Linked DNA regions of Psychrobacter arcticus 273-4. The protein of the gene in region 1 binds, or shares a complex with, the protein of each later gene. Links are inferred from orthologs where the notes say so. Each region holds a gene or a part of one and is shown on either strand. Other genes may lie near its edges. The genes, in order: mnmG and mnmE.

What was found.
Region 2: the proteins of mnmG (region 1) and mnmE are in contact, whole or in part, in a solved structure (PDB 9HIP), measured with the Escherichia coli proteins. The link is inferred for Psychrobacter arcticus 273-4 from one-to-one orthologs.

What each region holds. Positions count from the first base shown.
Region 1 is NC_007204.1:1,485,100-1,492,960, forward strand. Bases 2,771-5,695 are described here. They hold mnmG (tRNA uridine-5-carboxymethylaminomethyl(34) synthesis enzyme MnmG), read right to left. Parts: upstream 5,220-5,695; coding sequence 3,321-5,219; downstream 2,771-3,320. Other genes in these bases: PSYC_RS06435 (AEC family transporter), read right to left, coding at 2,771-2,984; PSYC_RS06445 (hypothetical protein), read right to left, coding at 5,483-5,695. Outside these bases: PSYC_RS06425 (membrane-bound PQQ-dependent dehydrogenase, glucose/quinate/shikimate family), read left to right, coding at 1-589; PSYC_RS06430 (LLM class flavin-dependent oxidoreductase), read left to right, coding at 878-1,897; more of PSYC_RS06435, read right to left, coding at 2,025-2,770; more of PSYC_RS06445, read right to left, coding at 5,696-6,013; grxD (Grx4 family monothiol glutaredoxin), read right to left, coding at 6,252-6,602; ispF (2-C-methyl-D-erythritol 2,4-cyclodiphosphate synthase), read right to left, coding at 6,752-7,258; tRNA 2-thiouridine(34) synthase MnmA, read left to right, coding at 7,515-7,861. UniProt on the Escherichia coli protein: NAD-binding protein involved in the addition of a carboxymethylaminomethyl (cmnm) group at the wobble position (U34) of certain tRNAs, forming tRNA-cmnm(5)s(2)U34.
Region 2 is NC_007204.1:2,642,015-2,649,866, reverse strand. Bases 1,994-4,909 are described here. They hold mnmE (tRNA uridine-5-carboxymethylaminomethyl(34) synthesis GTPase MnmE), read left to right. Parts: upstream 1,994-2,691; coding sequence 2,692-4,128; downstream 4,129-4,909. Other genes in these bases: ribD (bifunctional diaminohydroxyphosphoribosylaminopyrimidine deaminase/5-amino-6-(5-phosphoribosylamino)uracil reductase RibD), read left to right, coding at 4,774-4,909; nrdR (transcriptional regulator NrdR), read left to right, coding at 4,217-4,675; yidC (membrane protein insertase YidC), read left to right, coding at 1,994-2,298. Outside these bases: rnpA (ribonuclease P protein component), read left to right, coding at 1-7; membrane protein insertion efficiency factor YidD, read left to right, coding at 9-383; more of yidC, read left to right, coding at 601-1,993; more of ribD, read left to right, coding at 4,910-5,829; PSYC_RS11135 (riboflavin synthase), read left to right, coding at 6,219-6,890; fmt (methionyl-tRNA formyltransferase), read left to right, coding at 7,126-7,852. UniProt on the Escherichia coli protein: Exhibits a very high intrinsic GTPase hydrolysis rate. Involved in the addition of a carboxymethylaminomethyl (cmnm) group at the wobble position (U34) of certain tRNAs, forming tRNA-cmnm(5)s(2)U34.

The DNA.
Region 1 (7,861 bases):
CTTTAACTGGGGCGGAATCGCCGTCGATCCTGAAAATGGCGTGATGTTTGGTATGCCAACTTACCTTGCCTTTACCTCAAAACTCATTCCCAAAGAAACACTTGGTGATGTTGAAACCAATAAAGGTGAGCAAGGTGTGAATGCCAATGAAGGCGCAGATTATGCGGTAGAAATGGGACCGTTTTTATCACCGCTTGGCGTACCTTGTCAGCAGCCACCATGGGGCACGATAGCAGGTGCTGATTTGGCCACAGGCGAGATTGCTTATCAACGCAAAAATGGTACCGTACAAGACTTATCTCCTATTCCATTAAAATTGGAGTTAGGTGTCCCTGGTATCGGTGGACCTATCATCACTAAAGGTGGCGTCGCACTCTTATCAGCGGCGACCGAAAACAACTTCCGCGCTTATGATTTGAAAAATGGTGATGTACTATGGAATGTGCGTATTCCAGCAGGTGGTCAAGCCACGCCTATGACTTACTTGAACTCTAAAGGTGAGCAAATGGTAGTATTGGTTGCTGGTGGACATGGTTCAGTGGGTACAACCATTGGTGATTATGTCATGGCCTATAAGCTTGCTAAGTGAATAAGAGCAGTTTATATACCTAGCTTTTGCTTTATTAACCTTACCTCGTTTTAAAAGCGTTGCGCTTTTTAAAACGGGGTACTTTTAACGAAAAAACAGGCGACCCATGTCATCTGCTTTTTTTATGAAATACCAACAATCAACCTCGGTTTATTTATCCATTAGAGTGCTTAAAAGCAGCTCACGCTAATTTGTTATGAATTATTACTACTCAGTAACGCGACTTGAAATCGATATTAATAATGAGCATATCAAGAGAAAATAATTAATAACTTTATTGGATGATTTATGAGTAACCCTATTCCCTTATCTTTCTTAGATTTAGCCCCTGTTCCTGAGGGTAAAACTATTGCTGAAGGCATTGCCCAAACGGTTGAAACCGCGCAGCAAGCTGAAAAATCTGGCTTAAACCGTTACTGGATGGCAGAGCATCATAATATGCCCGGTATCGCTAGTGCAGCGACGTCGGTACTACTGTCGCATATTGGTGCTCAGACCAAGCGTATACGTATTGGCGCAGGCGGCGTCATGCTGCCCAATCATGCACCGCTTGTTATCGCAGAGCAGTTTGGTACTTTGCAAGCATTATATGGCGACCGCATAGATTTGGGGTTGGGTCGTGCGCCCGGTACAGATGGTGCAACTTTTCAAGCATTACGTCGTCAGATGCAAGATGCCGATCGCTTTCCACAAGATGTGCAAGAGTTGATGTACTTTTTGGGGAATGGCACAGATGATAGCCCAGTACAGGCATTTCCGGGTGCAAAATCTAACATTCCTATTTGGATATTAGGTTCGTCTCTTTTTGGTGCGACCTTAGCAGCGCACTTAGGATTGCCATATGTGTTTGCCTCGCACTTTGCACCGCAAATGCTTGGACAAGCCATTACAGCTTATCGTGAGCAATTTAGACCATCGGCCTATTTAGATAAGCCTTATGTCATGCTAGCGGCAAATTTATTGCTTGCTGATGATGATGCGACGGCGCAGTATCACTTTACTTCAGCCCAGCAGAGTTTTGTGCGTTTACGCCGTGGTGAAACAGGTCAAATGCCAAAGCCTACTCATGATATGGATAGTATCTGGAACGCTGCTGAGAAAATGATGGTGGATAGTGCGTTGTCGGTATCCTTTATCGGCTCTGTTGAAACCGTCAAACCAAAGCTTGCGACGTTTCTTGCTACCTATCAGCCAGATGAGCTGATTGTGACAGCAAACGTTTATGACCAAGCAGCACGTATGCGCTCGCTTGAGCTTGTCTCTGAGCTTAATTTGTTTGATTTACAACCAACAGCAACGCTTGCATAATATTGAAAAACCTCCCCTTCTATTAAGATTGGGAGGTTATTAGATCAGGGTTTGATAAATTCTTAGTAACTGTCTGTTGATTTCACCATTGCATTATAAGAACCCCATTTATTCGTTTATAATATTCTTAAATCAACCCCATAGCGCGCAATATCGCGGCGCCAATCGCCATACCAAACATACCAACCACCGTGGTAAATGCCAAAATATTGGCCGCTAAAATATCATTACCACCCATCGCTTTTGCCATCACATAGCTTGCGGCTGCCGTTGGCGACGCAACCATCAAAAACAGTACGCCCATATGTACACCCGTTAAGCCAAAAGCAAAACCAACCGCTATAGCGACCAATGGTGCAATAACAATGCGTCCAATGCTTGCCTGCATAGAAAGTCCAGAAGGATGCAACATCGACTTCAAATTAATACTGGCACCTGCACAAATCAGTGCAAGCGGTAAAGCAACTGCTGCCAATAACCCACCGGTGATATGAATCACACCTGCAAGCGGTGGTAGTGGCAACGCTTTATAGGTAAATGCTGCGACGAGCGCAATGATAAGCGGATTTGTGAATAGCTTTTTGATAATCATGGTACTACGACTGAGCCAAGTATCTTCCGAACTTTTAGATACTCGGCTTAGCGTAATCACCGCTAGGATATTGAACAGTATCGTGACCACGCCCATGTATACCGCGCCAATACTCAAGCCGCTCGTACCATAAGCGTTAGCAACGGTCGCAAGTCCAATAATCGCCATATTGCTGCGAAAAATACCTTGTACAAAAACTCCTTGATTAGCAGGGTCACTGATAAAATGCTTGGCATAGAGCTCAGAGCCAATAAACAAAATAAAGGTCACCACAATACCAGCGACTATCAATACCACTTGCTTCGCATAATCAACATCACTATCGACCACACTAAAAAATAGCAGACATGGCAAACAGTAGTTAAAAACGAAACTAGAGGCCTGATCGACAAACACCTGATCCGCCTCACCCCGTCTTTTCATAAAAAAACCCAACCACATTAAGGCAAGGTTGGGCAAGACGATGGTCATAGCAAAAATAATGGCATCAATCATAAATAGGCTCAATTCGGTGACAAGCCCATCATAATATGGACAATAGCGTGGTAAATTAGTAAAAACGATGTAGGAAATAACAGATGTAGGTAATAACAATAGGGTTGATAATTCGTAGAGCTGTATTTCGTAGAGCTGTATTTCGTAGAGCCAGTATAAATAAAAAACAACAACCAAGACAAGCCAGTGTGCCACTTTCTTTTAACGACTATGATGTTTTGGCAAAAAAACCCATAATAATTTCTCATTATGGGTTGTTTATACGTTTTAGGCTTGAATTTGATATTTTTTGATACGTTATTTTTTCATCTTACCTTGTCGCTTTTATCTTTCACACTATGACGCATTCAATGCTGCTTGTACTTTCTTCTGTTTCTTGACTGTCATTGCCAGTAGCTGGATAGCAGCCGGTGTGACACCACTGATACGTCCAGCTTGTGCCAACGTTGACGGACGGACTTGCGCAAGTTTTTGAACAATCTCATTGGACAGCCCAGATACCACACTATAATCAAAATCCATTGGTAGCGCTGTATTCTCTAGACGCTTCATCTGATCGATATCTTCTTGCTGACGATCAATGTAGCCTGCGTATTTGACAGAGATTTCAATCTGTTCACCCACTTGACTATCGACCTCTGAGCCTGTAATCGCTGCAATATCATTAAAATGTATTTGCGGACGTTTAAGCAAATCATAAGCCGTCGATTCTTTGGACAGTACCTCTCCTGTTTGCGCAGTGACTTGTGCACCTAACGCATTGATAGGCGTCGCCCAAATATCTTTGAGACGCGAAGTCTCGGAGGCAATGGCTTCCATTTTTTCTTCATACGCTTGCCAACGCACATCATCAACCAAGCCAAGCTTACGACCGGTTTCAGTCAAACGTTGGTCAGCATTGTCTTCACGCAAAAGCAAACGATACTCGGCGCGACTGGTAAACATGCGATAAGGTTCGGTCGTACCATGCGTAATCAAATCATCGACAAGCACACCAAGATAAGCTTCATCACGGCGCGGCGTCCAGACGTCAAACTCACTGTTTTCACAGGTAACCAGTGCCGCATTGGTGCCAGCCAGCAAACCTTGCACACCGGCTTCTTCATAACCGGTCGTACCATTGATTTGTCCGGCAAAGTACAAGCGATCAATCGATTTGGTTTCAAGCGTTGGTTTTAGGTTTTGCGGATCAAAATAATCATATTCAATCGCATAGCCTGGACGGGTGATGTGTGCATTCTCAAGACCCTTCATACTATGGATAAACTCTAACTGCACATCAAACGGCAAGCTGGTTGAAATACCATTCGGATACAGCTCATGGGTGGTCAAGCCTTCTGGCTCAATAAAGATCTGATGGCTGTCTTTATCGGCAAAGCGATGGATTTTGTCTTCAATAGATGGACAATAACGCGGACCGACCCCTTCGATTTTGCCAGAGAACATCGGTGAGCGGTCTAAATTTTCACGAATAATGTCATGGGTGCGCGCATTGGTATGGGTGATGTAGCAATTCACCTGCTCAGGATGCATGGACACATCGCCCATATAACTCATGACCGGTAGCGGAGTATCACCCGGCTGTACCGCCATCACACTAAAATCAACACTACGCGCATCAATACGCGCGGGCGTACCTGTCTTTAGACGACCAACAGGTAGTTTTAGCTCACGTAAACGATCAGCAAGCTTAATAGAAGGCTGATCGCCTGCGCGACCGCCTTTTGAGCTCTCAAGACCAATATGAATAACCCCGCCTAAAAAGGTACCTGAGGTTAATACTACCGTTTGCGTATTAAAAATAATACCAGTAGCAGTCACAACCGCCGTCGCACGACCGTTTTCAACTAGAATGTCATCGGCTGCTTGTTGGAAGATATCAAGGTTCGGCTGATTCTCTAACGTATGACGAATAGCGGCTTTATAAAGAATGCGATCTGCTTGCGCACGCGTGGCTCGAACCGCAGCGCCTTTACGGCTGTTAAGTACTCGAAACTGAATACCTGATTTGTCCGTCGCCAATGCCATCGCGCCGCCTAGCGCATCGATTTCGCGCACCAGATGTGATTTACCAATGCCACCAATCGCCGGGTTACAGCTCATCTGCCCCAGCGTTTCAATATTATGCGTCAACAGTAAGGTTTGCGCGCCCATACGTGCGGCCGCCAAAGCAGCTTCTGTGCCAGCATGGCCGCCACCGATCACTACCACGTCGTAATTTTTTGGGTATTGCATGTAATGCCTCACTTGACTGATCACGCTATGCTTAGCGACAGGCTATTATTCAATAACATGAACTGGGTAGATAAGTGTCAGTCGAATTTAAAAAAGAGATAGCGACTAGAATAGAGCGCGCGCCGCTATTAGCTGAACAGATAACCATTAATTATAACAATTTTTTGTCATTTAAAAAACGTTATACAAAAAAACTATTGAGATTAATGATTAAGAAGTTTTGATTAACGTTGATAGCATTTGCCGATGATTATTCCCAACGTTTATTTGTTAGGGCTTAGCGGCACAATACGATCCGCCTGCCCACTCGCTAGCATATGTTGGCTGCCATAGCCTTCTGGATTAATCTGTAAGTAGGCATTCATCTGCCCGATCGCATCGCCATCATCGCTCGCCAATATATATGCTTTAATCGTCTCAACGGGCGGCAAGGGTAAGTTTTTTAGCAATGCCAAACGCTGAGCATTATCGCCTTTATTGACGACCAGCTCAATAAGCTGACGCGCATCGATAGGTAAGTCTGGTGTATTTTGAGCCAATAACGCCAGATGATAAGCACCGGCAGCATCTTGATCAGCGACAATACGCTGCTCAATCGCCACATACGTCGCTTCAGTTGCGCCGCCCGCCACACTCAACTGATGAATACATTTCAGCGCTGAATAGGGCTCGCTGGCTGCAATATCAATAATACGTAATGATTCACTTTTCAGATGCCCGCGACGTTTTTCAATGGCTGCCTGCTCAGCTTCTTGTATTTGAGTGGCTTGGCTGTTTTTTAATTCATTAGTCATAGAACTCTCTTATTATTGATTTAGCGTATTTGGCTGTGATATTAAGGCTTATATGGGGATAAAACCGACAAAAACAATCAAGCTTACGAGCAATAAACATTGAATAATAAAAATCCGAGCAACCTTTAATAAGGCGACTCGGATTTGGGTACTTAGACTCGAACGTCACTTATATATCAACATTTTAATGCCACTCAGATATTCAAACATCAAACATCGATATAAAGTGCAGTCGATATTAAGCAGCTGGACTGTTTGCTTCAACCAAAGGCTTAAGCTCGCCTGATTGATACATTTGTAAAATAATATCAGAACCACCCATCAACTCGCCATCAATCCACAGCTGTGGAAAGGTTGGCCAATTGGCAATTTGTGGTAACGTTGCACGAATTTCTGGATTTTCTAAGATATTTACAAAGGCAAATGGGCGACCAATTTGCGTCAATACTTCAATCGCTTTAGCAGAAAAACCACACTGTGGGAACTGCGGTGAGCCTTTCATATACAGAATAACTTTGTTGTCTTTGATTTGGTTACGAATCAGTTGTTCAATATCGTTGGCAGCAGTATTTGGGGTTTGCTCACTCATAAAAACTCCTATTAATTAAAACTATTTATAAAAAAGACAGGTAACATTAAATTTGTCATATGGCTGCTTCATGGGGCAATCATTGCCATATTACAAGCACTCTTAATAGCTGTCAGTAGTCATTAGATGCAATGATATGCTATTGAGAATTAAACGCCTGACGTATTCGGCACCAATAATACCACGGCATTGGCCATAATGCCCTCTTGCCGACCGGTAAAGCCCAATTTTTCAGTGGTGGTTGCCTTAACACTGATATTACTCACATCGGTCTGCAAATCACTAGCGATATTAGCGCGCATGGCTAAATTATGTACTGCGAGTTTTGGACGTTCACACATTACGGTAATATCAGCATTACCCAACATATAACCTGCGGCCAAAACTTTGCCATACACATAACGAAGCAGTACGCGTGAATCTAAACCAGCATTTGCCGCATCGGTATCTGGAAAGTGTTGCCCGATATCGCCGAGTGCCAATGCGCCAAGCAAAGCGTCAGCAAGTGCATGCAACACCACATCACCATCAGAGTGCGCAAGTAAGCTGTGCGTATGCTCAATAGGCACACCCGCCAGCACCACATATTGCTGCTGCTGACCATTATTATGAAAAGCATGAACATCAATGCCTTGACCAATTTTTATCATTATCATTCCAAGTAAATTAATGGTGATTAGAATAATTGAAAACCATTATCTAAATTTTTAAAGCGGTTTTATAGCCAGTAAGATGCCATAGCTCGCCACCAGTTTCAATTAACTGGTATAATATGACGCTTATTTTATCATAATACCCAATCCAAAAGACAAACCGGCACTGTAAACTTGCTCAGCTTACTATTGTAGCTATTGCATTCATCTTCAGTGCCATTATAAATCTTGGACAAAGTATAAATAGTTGAGCCGCTTTATGTCAGCCATGCCAAACACCTCAAGCATATCCGTTTCTGCTGCTTTTGACGCCCATCGCCCTCTAACGCTTACCTATATTGACAATCCTAGTACTAAACATGTAATTGTCGGGATGTCAGGTGGTGTCGACTCTTCTGTCTCTGCCGTATTGCTTCAGCAGGCAGGCTTTGTAGTTGAAGGGCTGTTTATGAAAAATTGGGAAGAAGACGACGGTACTGAGTACTGTACGGCTATGGACGATTTGGCAGACGCGCAAGCGGTGTGCGACAAAATTGGCATAAAATTGCATACCGCAAACTTTGCCATGGAATACTGGGATCGCGTTTTTGAGCATTTTTTAGCAGA
Region 2 (7,852 bases), 1.2 Mb from region 1 along the record:
AAAATAATATGTATTTTTTTATAAAAACTATAAATAAATATTTATATAAATTAATTTATAGTTTTATTGTTTTTTATCAAAAAATAATAAGTCCTATATTACCTGCTCGTTGTCGATATTATCCAACCTGTTCAAACTACGGTAAGCAAGCTTTGGCTTGGTATGGTGTTTGGAATGGGAGTTTGCTTTTATTAAAACGCATTGGTCGTTGTCATCCTTTAGGTGGACACGGCATTGATTTTGTACCGCTGCCCTTAGCCTCTTATCATTATCAACATGTGTCTTTAATTATGTCAGCTTGTATGAAGGCTCAAGGTTTGTATGTTTATCGAGATAATAATGGGTATGTTGCTCGCCTAAATCATATGATGAAATTGACCTAAGACGTAGGTTCTACTAAGCGTTTCAGTATATCTATTGAGTTACCCACAAGTTATCCACACTGTTGGTATCATTTAGAGTTGTTTTTTAGTAAAATGATGAATATTTTATGTGATTGACTGCTGACATTACCGCTAACTATATGGGTTAATGCTGAGTGGTAGTCATAACACATGCCTTAGTTTTTTATTCCCTAATTTTTTAATCTAGGAAAGGTTTATGCAAAAGATATTTCGGGTGATGATCATCATTGCGATGTTAATCACCGCTTATCTGCTGATTTTGGCATGGCGTGATGATTATGCAGATGCCCCAGCTGTAGACACGGTGCCAGAAACTGCAACTTCGGTAGGGGCTGATATTCCTTCTACTAGCGGTGCGGCAGGTGATATTCCAGTACAGACGCTACCTGTCGATAACGGTACAGTTGATAATAGTGCTGTGACCGCCACACCTGCTACCGATGCAGGACTAATCACAGTCACTACTGATCGCTATGACATCAAAATCAATCCAGAAGGCGGTGACATCGTTTATGCTGCGCTAAAGCAGTATGATGCAACCCTTGATAGCGATAAGCCTTTTGTATTGCTAGAAAATAACAGTAACCGCGTTTACGTGGCTCAGTCTGGTCTGATTGGTCAAAATGGTATCGATACAGCAGAAGGTCGTGCCAAGTACAGCCATACCGCTAACAATTACGTGATGGAAAAAGGTCAGCAAACGTTATCAGTGCCGCTCACCTACAAAAAAGATGGCGTGACAATCACTAAGACCTTTAGTTTCACTCACGATAAATATCCTATCGATATCAGCTATAAGATTCAAAATGCTTCTACAGCGGCGTGGCAAGGTCAGATGTTTGCCCAGCTAAAGCGTGATGATAGTAAAGATCCTGGTATGTCTGATAAAGGTGCGCTCAGTATGGCGACCTATTTGGGCGGCGCTTGGGGTACACCGGATGATCCCTATAATAAGCTGAAATTTGGTAACTTTAATGATGGTGAGTTGACCACAACCAGTGATAAAGGTTGGGTTGGTATCGTGCAGCATTACTTTGTGTCAGCATGGACGCCTGAAAACTTTACCGGTAAATTCTTTAGCCGTGAAACAGGTGATGATTACTTTATTGGCTTTAATAGTCAGCCTGTTAATGTTGCGCCAGACAAGCAAGTAACTTTGAATGCGACGCTATATGCAGGTCCTAAGGTTCAATCTGAGCTTAAAGATGTGGCAGCAGGATTAAATCAGACGGTCGATTATGGTCTATTATGGCCAATTTCAAAGATACTATTTGCTCTCTTGGATGGCATTCATAAAATCATCGGCAACTGGGGTTGGTCAATCATCCTATTGACTATCTTGGTCAAATTCGCATTGATGTGGTTCTCAAACAAGAGCTACTATTCAATGGCGAAGATGCGTGCGATTGCACCGCGTCTAGCAGCGCTAAAAGAAGAACATGGCGACGATCGCATGAAAATGTCGCAAGAAATGATGGCAATGTACAAAGAAGAAAAAGTCAATCCAATGGCGGGTTGTTTGCCAATCTTGATGCAAATGCCGATTTTCTTAGCCTTATATTGGGTACTGGTTGAAAGTATCGAGTTACGTCATGCACCGTGGGTCTTGTGGATTCAGGATTTATCAGCGATGGACCCGTGGTTTATCTTGCCACTATTGATGGGTGTGTCGATGTTTGTACAGCAGCAGCTTAACCCGCAGCCAGCTGATCCAATGCAAGCGAAAGTCATGAAGTTTTTACCGATTATTTTCACCGCGTTCATGCTGTTCTTCCCAGCAGGTCTGGTCCTATATTGGACAGTGAATAACTTATTTAGTATGACACATCAATATATTGTCAATAAAAAAGTAGAAGAAGAGCAAAAGCTGCGTACCGTAAAAGTACTCGACTAATTATTTAACAGTTCAGACGTTCTAAAAACCATCGCTACGGCGGTGGTTTTTTTATGCGCTGAATGCTAGTGTTTATATCAATAAGATGTGAGTGCTATAGTTGAAATATTTTAAAGTCGCTACAGTACTGCTGGTGTAAATTTTTTGCAGCCTCTGTCTGCGTAGGCACAGCAAGCAAAAAAAATTTGCACCAGTAGTAGGTGTTGTATCGATATTACTTTTCACCGACTATATATTAAATCTGTTCTGCCAAAGATAAGCCGTGCGGTATGGTTTTTTGAAAGCTACTAATAATAGCAATGTTGCGCTCTTTGAAGATTGCTTTGTCAGTGTGCGCTAAGCCGTCTATAATAGAGTTTTTAGTTACTGAGAGTGCTTGTGAATTCCCAAGAGATGGCACTAGCCAACCCTGATTCGTTAAAAAATTCTAATTTGTCGAGTCTACCTACCATTGCAGCCATTGCCACACCGCTTGGACGTGGTGGGGTCGGGGTTATTCGTCTGTCTGGTACACGTGCGTATAGCATTGCTTGCACGCTGACAGGTAAGTCGGAATTTAAACCGCGCATGGCAAGTTTCTGCCGATTTTATCAAGCAGATGGTACGGTTGTTGATGAAGGGCTAGTATTGTATTTTAAGGGTCCGCACTCGTTTACCGGCGAAGATGTGATTGAGCTGCAAGGTCATGGTGGTATGATTTTACAGAATCAGCTACTGGCACGAGTATTTGAGTTAGGTGCAAAACAAGCAGGCGCTGGAGAATTTTCGTACCGTGCTTTTGATAATGATAAGCTAGATTTGGTGCAAGCAGAAGCCATCGCTGATGCCATTGATGCAACCAGTGCTGCCGCTGCTAGCAGTGCCATACGTTCACTCAGCGGCGAGTTTTCAAAAAAAATTAATCAGTTATTAGAACAATTAATTCATTTGCGACTTCATGTTGAAGCGGCTATTGATTTCCCTGATGAAGAAGACGTTGATTTTTTATCAGATGGAGTCATACAAGGCAAGCTTGAGCAGACACAAGAAAAAATACAGCACGTATTAGCGACTGCCAAGCAAGGACAGCTATTACGTGATGGTATTCATGTGGTGTTGGCAGGCAGACCAAATGCGGGTAAATCAAGCTTGCTGAATCGTTTGGCAGGGCAAGAGCGCGCTATCGTTACAGATGTTGCTGGGACAACGCGTGATACACTACAAGAGACAGTCGTGCTCAATGGTTTAACGCTACACTTGACTGATACTGCAGGTTTACGAGAGACAGAAGATACGGTCGAGCGTATCGGTATTGAGCGCGCGCGGACAGCGATTACTCAGGCTGATATACTGCTGATGGTATATGATGTAACCTGTGATCTTGAAGAAGAAATCACACCCTTACAGCTCGCTGAACAGCTATTTGGTGAGCTACCAGAAGCCAAATGCTTATTAATTATCGCTAATAAAAGTGATTTATTAAACCACAATAGCAGCAAAGGAATGACCTCTATTTCGCAAGAAGAGATTTATAATCGCGGCTACGAGCAAGTGAATGTTTCATGTGAAACAGGCGCAGGTATTGATGATTTAGTCGAAACTTTGTGTGCTAAAGTAGGCTTCCATCCGCCAGAAAATAGCTTAATCGCTCGTACGCGGCATTTAGATGCCTTAAGAAGAACGGCTGAATATTTGGCAGAAGCTCATGAGCAGCTAACAGTTTTTAAAGCTGGGGAATTGGTTGCTGAAAGCTTACGCCAAGCACAGCATAGTTTAGGTGAAATTACGGGCGAATTTAGTGCAGATGATTTATTAGGCAAGATTTTTGGCAGTTTTTGTATTGGTAAGTAAATTGAGTACGCTTAGTCCGTTGTAAAGATCGGTGGTTTGCTTATAAATAAAGAATAATCGTACTTAAGATAAAGACAAGGAAAGCCGTATGCATTGCCCTTATTGTAATGCGTCAGATACAAAGGTGATCGACTCACGTCTTGCTGCTGAAGGCGCGCAAGTGCGCCGACGCCGTTCTTGTAATAGTTGTCAAGAACGTTTTACTACCTTTGAGGTGGTCGAAGTGGTGATGCCGCGTATCATCAAATCAAGTGGTAAGATTGAACCTTATGATAATGACAAGCTGCGTCGTTCGATTTTACTACCATTACAAAAACGTCCTATTACCATTGACGAACAAGAGGCGATGATTAGCCGGATTGAAAAGCGCGTACGGCAAATGGGTGAGCGTGAGGTCAGCAGTAAAGTCTTAGGTGAAATTATCATGAGCGAGCTCAAAACGCTGGATGATGTCGCTTATGTGCGCTTTGCTAGTGTTTATCGTGATTTTCAGGACATTGATGCTTTTCATCAAGAAATCGCTAATATCCGGCCTAATGATAAATAACATAAAATTAAGGCTTTGATGTTTTTTAGCTTCTCACTCCCATTTTATCAGCTCAGTCTCTCAGTAATCGTGACCAATTATTTACTAAGCCCACTTTTATGTCAAATATAAATCACTCTCAAGATGCAAAAGACCGTTACTTTATGATGCTGGCTATTGAGCAGGCAAAGCTTGGCTTATATAGCACAAGACCCAATCCTGCTGTTGGGTGTGTCATTGTCCAAGCAGAGGAGGTGGTCGGTCAAGGGTTCCATCCTAAAGTCGGTCAGCCACATGCTGAGGTATTTGCCCTAAAAGATGCTGGTATACGAGCAGTAGGCGCTACCGCGTATGTCACTTTGGAACCCTGTAGTCATACTGGACGTACCCCGCCTTGCGCAAAAGCGCTGATAGAGTCTGGCGTCATACGGGTTGTCGTTGCTGGGCTAGATCCAAATCCACAGGTCGCAGGTCGCGGGGTGAGGTTGCTGGAGCAAGCAGGCATTGAGGTGACGGTTGGTATACTTACCGCGCAGGCAGAAGTGTTAAATAAAGGTTTTCTAAAAGCCATGCGTACCCAAATGCCTTATGTGCGACTTAAGATTGCGACCAGTCTTGATGGTCGTACGGCGATGGCAACGGGAGAGTCAAAGTGGATTACAGGTCCTGCTGCTCGCGAAGACGTACAAAAGCTGCGGGCGCAAAGTGGCGCGATCATTACCGGTAGCGAAACGGTTATCGTCGATAATCCACAATTAAATGTACGCTCTAGCCAACTGGGTATCGCGCCTGAACAAGTCCCACATCCTAAAGTGGTGATACTCGATAGGCGTGAGCGATTACAGTACAATCTACAGTCAGATTACCAATTGTGTCGACGTACTGACATACTGTATTGGCGTGATGATAATTTGACGGAGTTATTAAAAGTATTGGTTAGTGAGTATCAGTGTTATGACGTGTTAATAGAAGCGGGTGCTAGTGTTGCTGGTAGCTTCTTACAACAGCAATTGGTCGATGAGCTGATTGTGTATCAAGCGCCATGTCTGTTAGGGCAGCAAGCGCGTTCGATGGTTGATATCAATCCATTGTCGTTAGCACAGCAGCTGCGCTTCGATATTAAACGTTATGAACAGCTTGGTTCTGATATGAAATTAACCTTGATGCCAGTATAACTAATTGTTTTTAAAGATTTATCCACAACATTAAACGTAAGTGTTTTAGTTGCGGCTAAATAAAAACCATTATTAAATGTTTCACATGAAACTGTGTATAACTTTGTTCCATATGAAACAAATGATTTGAAGTTAGTATAAAAAATATAGAATAACTTATTATTAATCAGTGGTTTAGATTGTTTTGAATGTCGATTTAAACTTTAAGTAAAAATAAGTTCTATTGTGGATAACTTGTTAATAATCAGGATTTTATATGCTTCTTTAAAGCGCTGCTCATTACTTATCCTAAATCGCCTATGTAATTCAGCGCCGCGCTTAGAAATGCTGATATATTCAAACTAGAAACACTGTCTATAATAACAATACAATAATGAAAAGAGGTCGATATGTTTACTGGAATCATAGAAAGTGTTGGAAAGGTTAAGTCGATGCAACCTACAGGCGGCGACATTCGCTTGACCATAGAGTCTGATGGCTTAGATTTCAGCGATGTGAAGCTGGGCGACTCGATTGCTTCTAATGGTATCTGTCTGACGGTTGTAGATTTTGGTAGTAACCATTACTCTGTTGATGTTTCACGTGAAACTATAGCGCGAACAGCATTAAAGGATTTGAAGCCAGGTCATATTGTGAACTTAGAGAAGGCGATGCTACCTACCACGCGTTTCGGTGGGCATATTGTCGCAGGGCATGTCGATGGAGTAGGGGTTGTTAGTAAGCTGCAAAAGGATGCACGTTCTATTTATATCGAAATTGAGATACCTGTAGAGCTTGCCCATTATACAGCGACTAAAGGCTCAATCACGCTTGATGGTATTAGCCTCACCACCAATTTAGTACGCGATAATATCGTCTCGCTCAACATCATTCCACATACCGCGCAAGTGACCAATATTGCTCAGCATTGGCTGCTGGGATCCAAGGTGAATGTAGAGGTGGATATCGTGGCTAGATATTTAGAGCGTTTATTAAATAAGTCGCAGGGAGACACGAAAAATAGCAGCCCGCAAAGCAGTATTACCGAAGCTTTTTTAGCAGATAATGGCTTTATGAGATAAGCCATTTTTAATAATTCTTAGATTAATACAACAACATTGGTAATCTTCCCAACCATAAGACACTTAATCAATAGAATTAAGCTGCGTGGTTTAGTTTCTGTATCGGCGTAAAGCTATTATTACCCATATTAGGGCGTTCACGCATTAGTAGCGCTCGATTGTGGCTATTACAGTCATGGCACAACGCAACAAACTCACCTATAATAGCTTTATTACTTATTAATATTGCCTAACTATGACGACACTTGCTTGTGCCCCCGATGTATCTCTGACTCTAACCACCCTTAAGCCAACCACTACGGAGCGATTAAGAGTGGTGTTTGCTGGCACGCCTGAGTTTGCAGCTATAAGCCTTGAGGTATTAATCAATCAGCAAGACGCGCTCAATATCGATATTGTGGCAGTATATAGCCAGCCTGATCGTAAAGCCGGCCGCGGACAAAAATTTGCAGAATCTGCGGTCAAGCAAGTAGCGTTGGCACATAATATCGCCGTTGAGCAGCCAGAGACCTTTAAAAAGTCAAGTATAGAGGGAATGACGGCAAGGCAAACTTTTCAAGACTATCAGCCAGATGTAATGATTGTCGCTGCTTATGGGTTGATTCTACCCATTGGTGTCTTGAATACGCCTACTTACGGTTGCCTCAATATTCATGGCTCGTTATTACCACGCTGGCGCGGTGCGGCACCTATTCACCGCGCAATATTAGCCGGAGATACCGAGACGGGTATTACCATCATGCAGATGGATAAAGGGCTTGATACTGGCGACATGCTTTATAAAGTCCGCGCTCCTATTGAGTCTGATGATACGGCTGCCAGCCTACATGATAAAATGGCTGAGCTTGGTGCGACCGCCATTACTACCGTGCTACAAGATTTAGCACACTATCAAGCTCAAGCTATAGCACAAGATGACAGTCAAGCCAATTATGCTGAAAAACTCGTCAAAACTGAAGGCG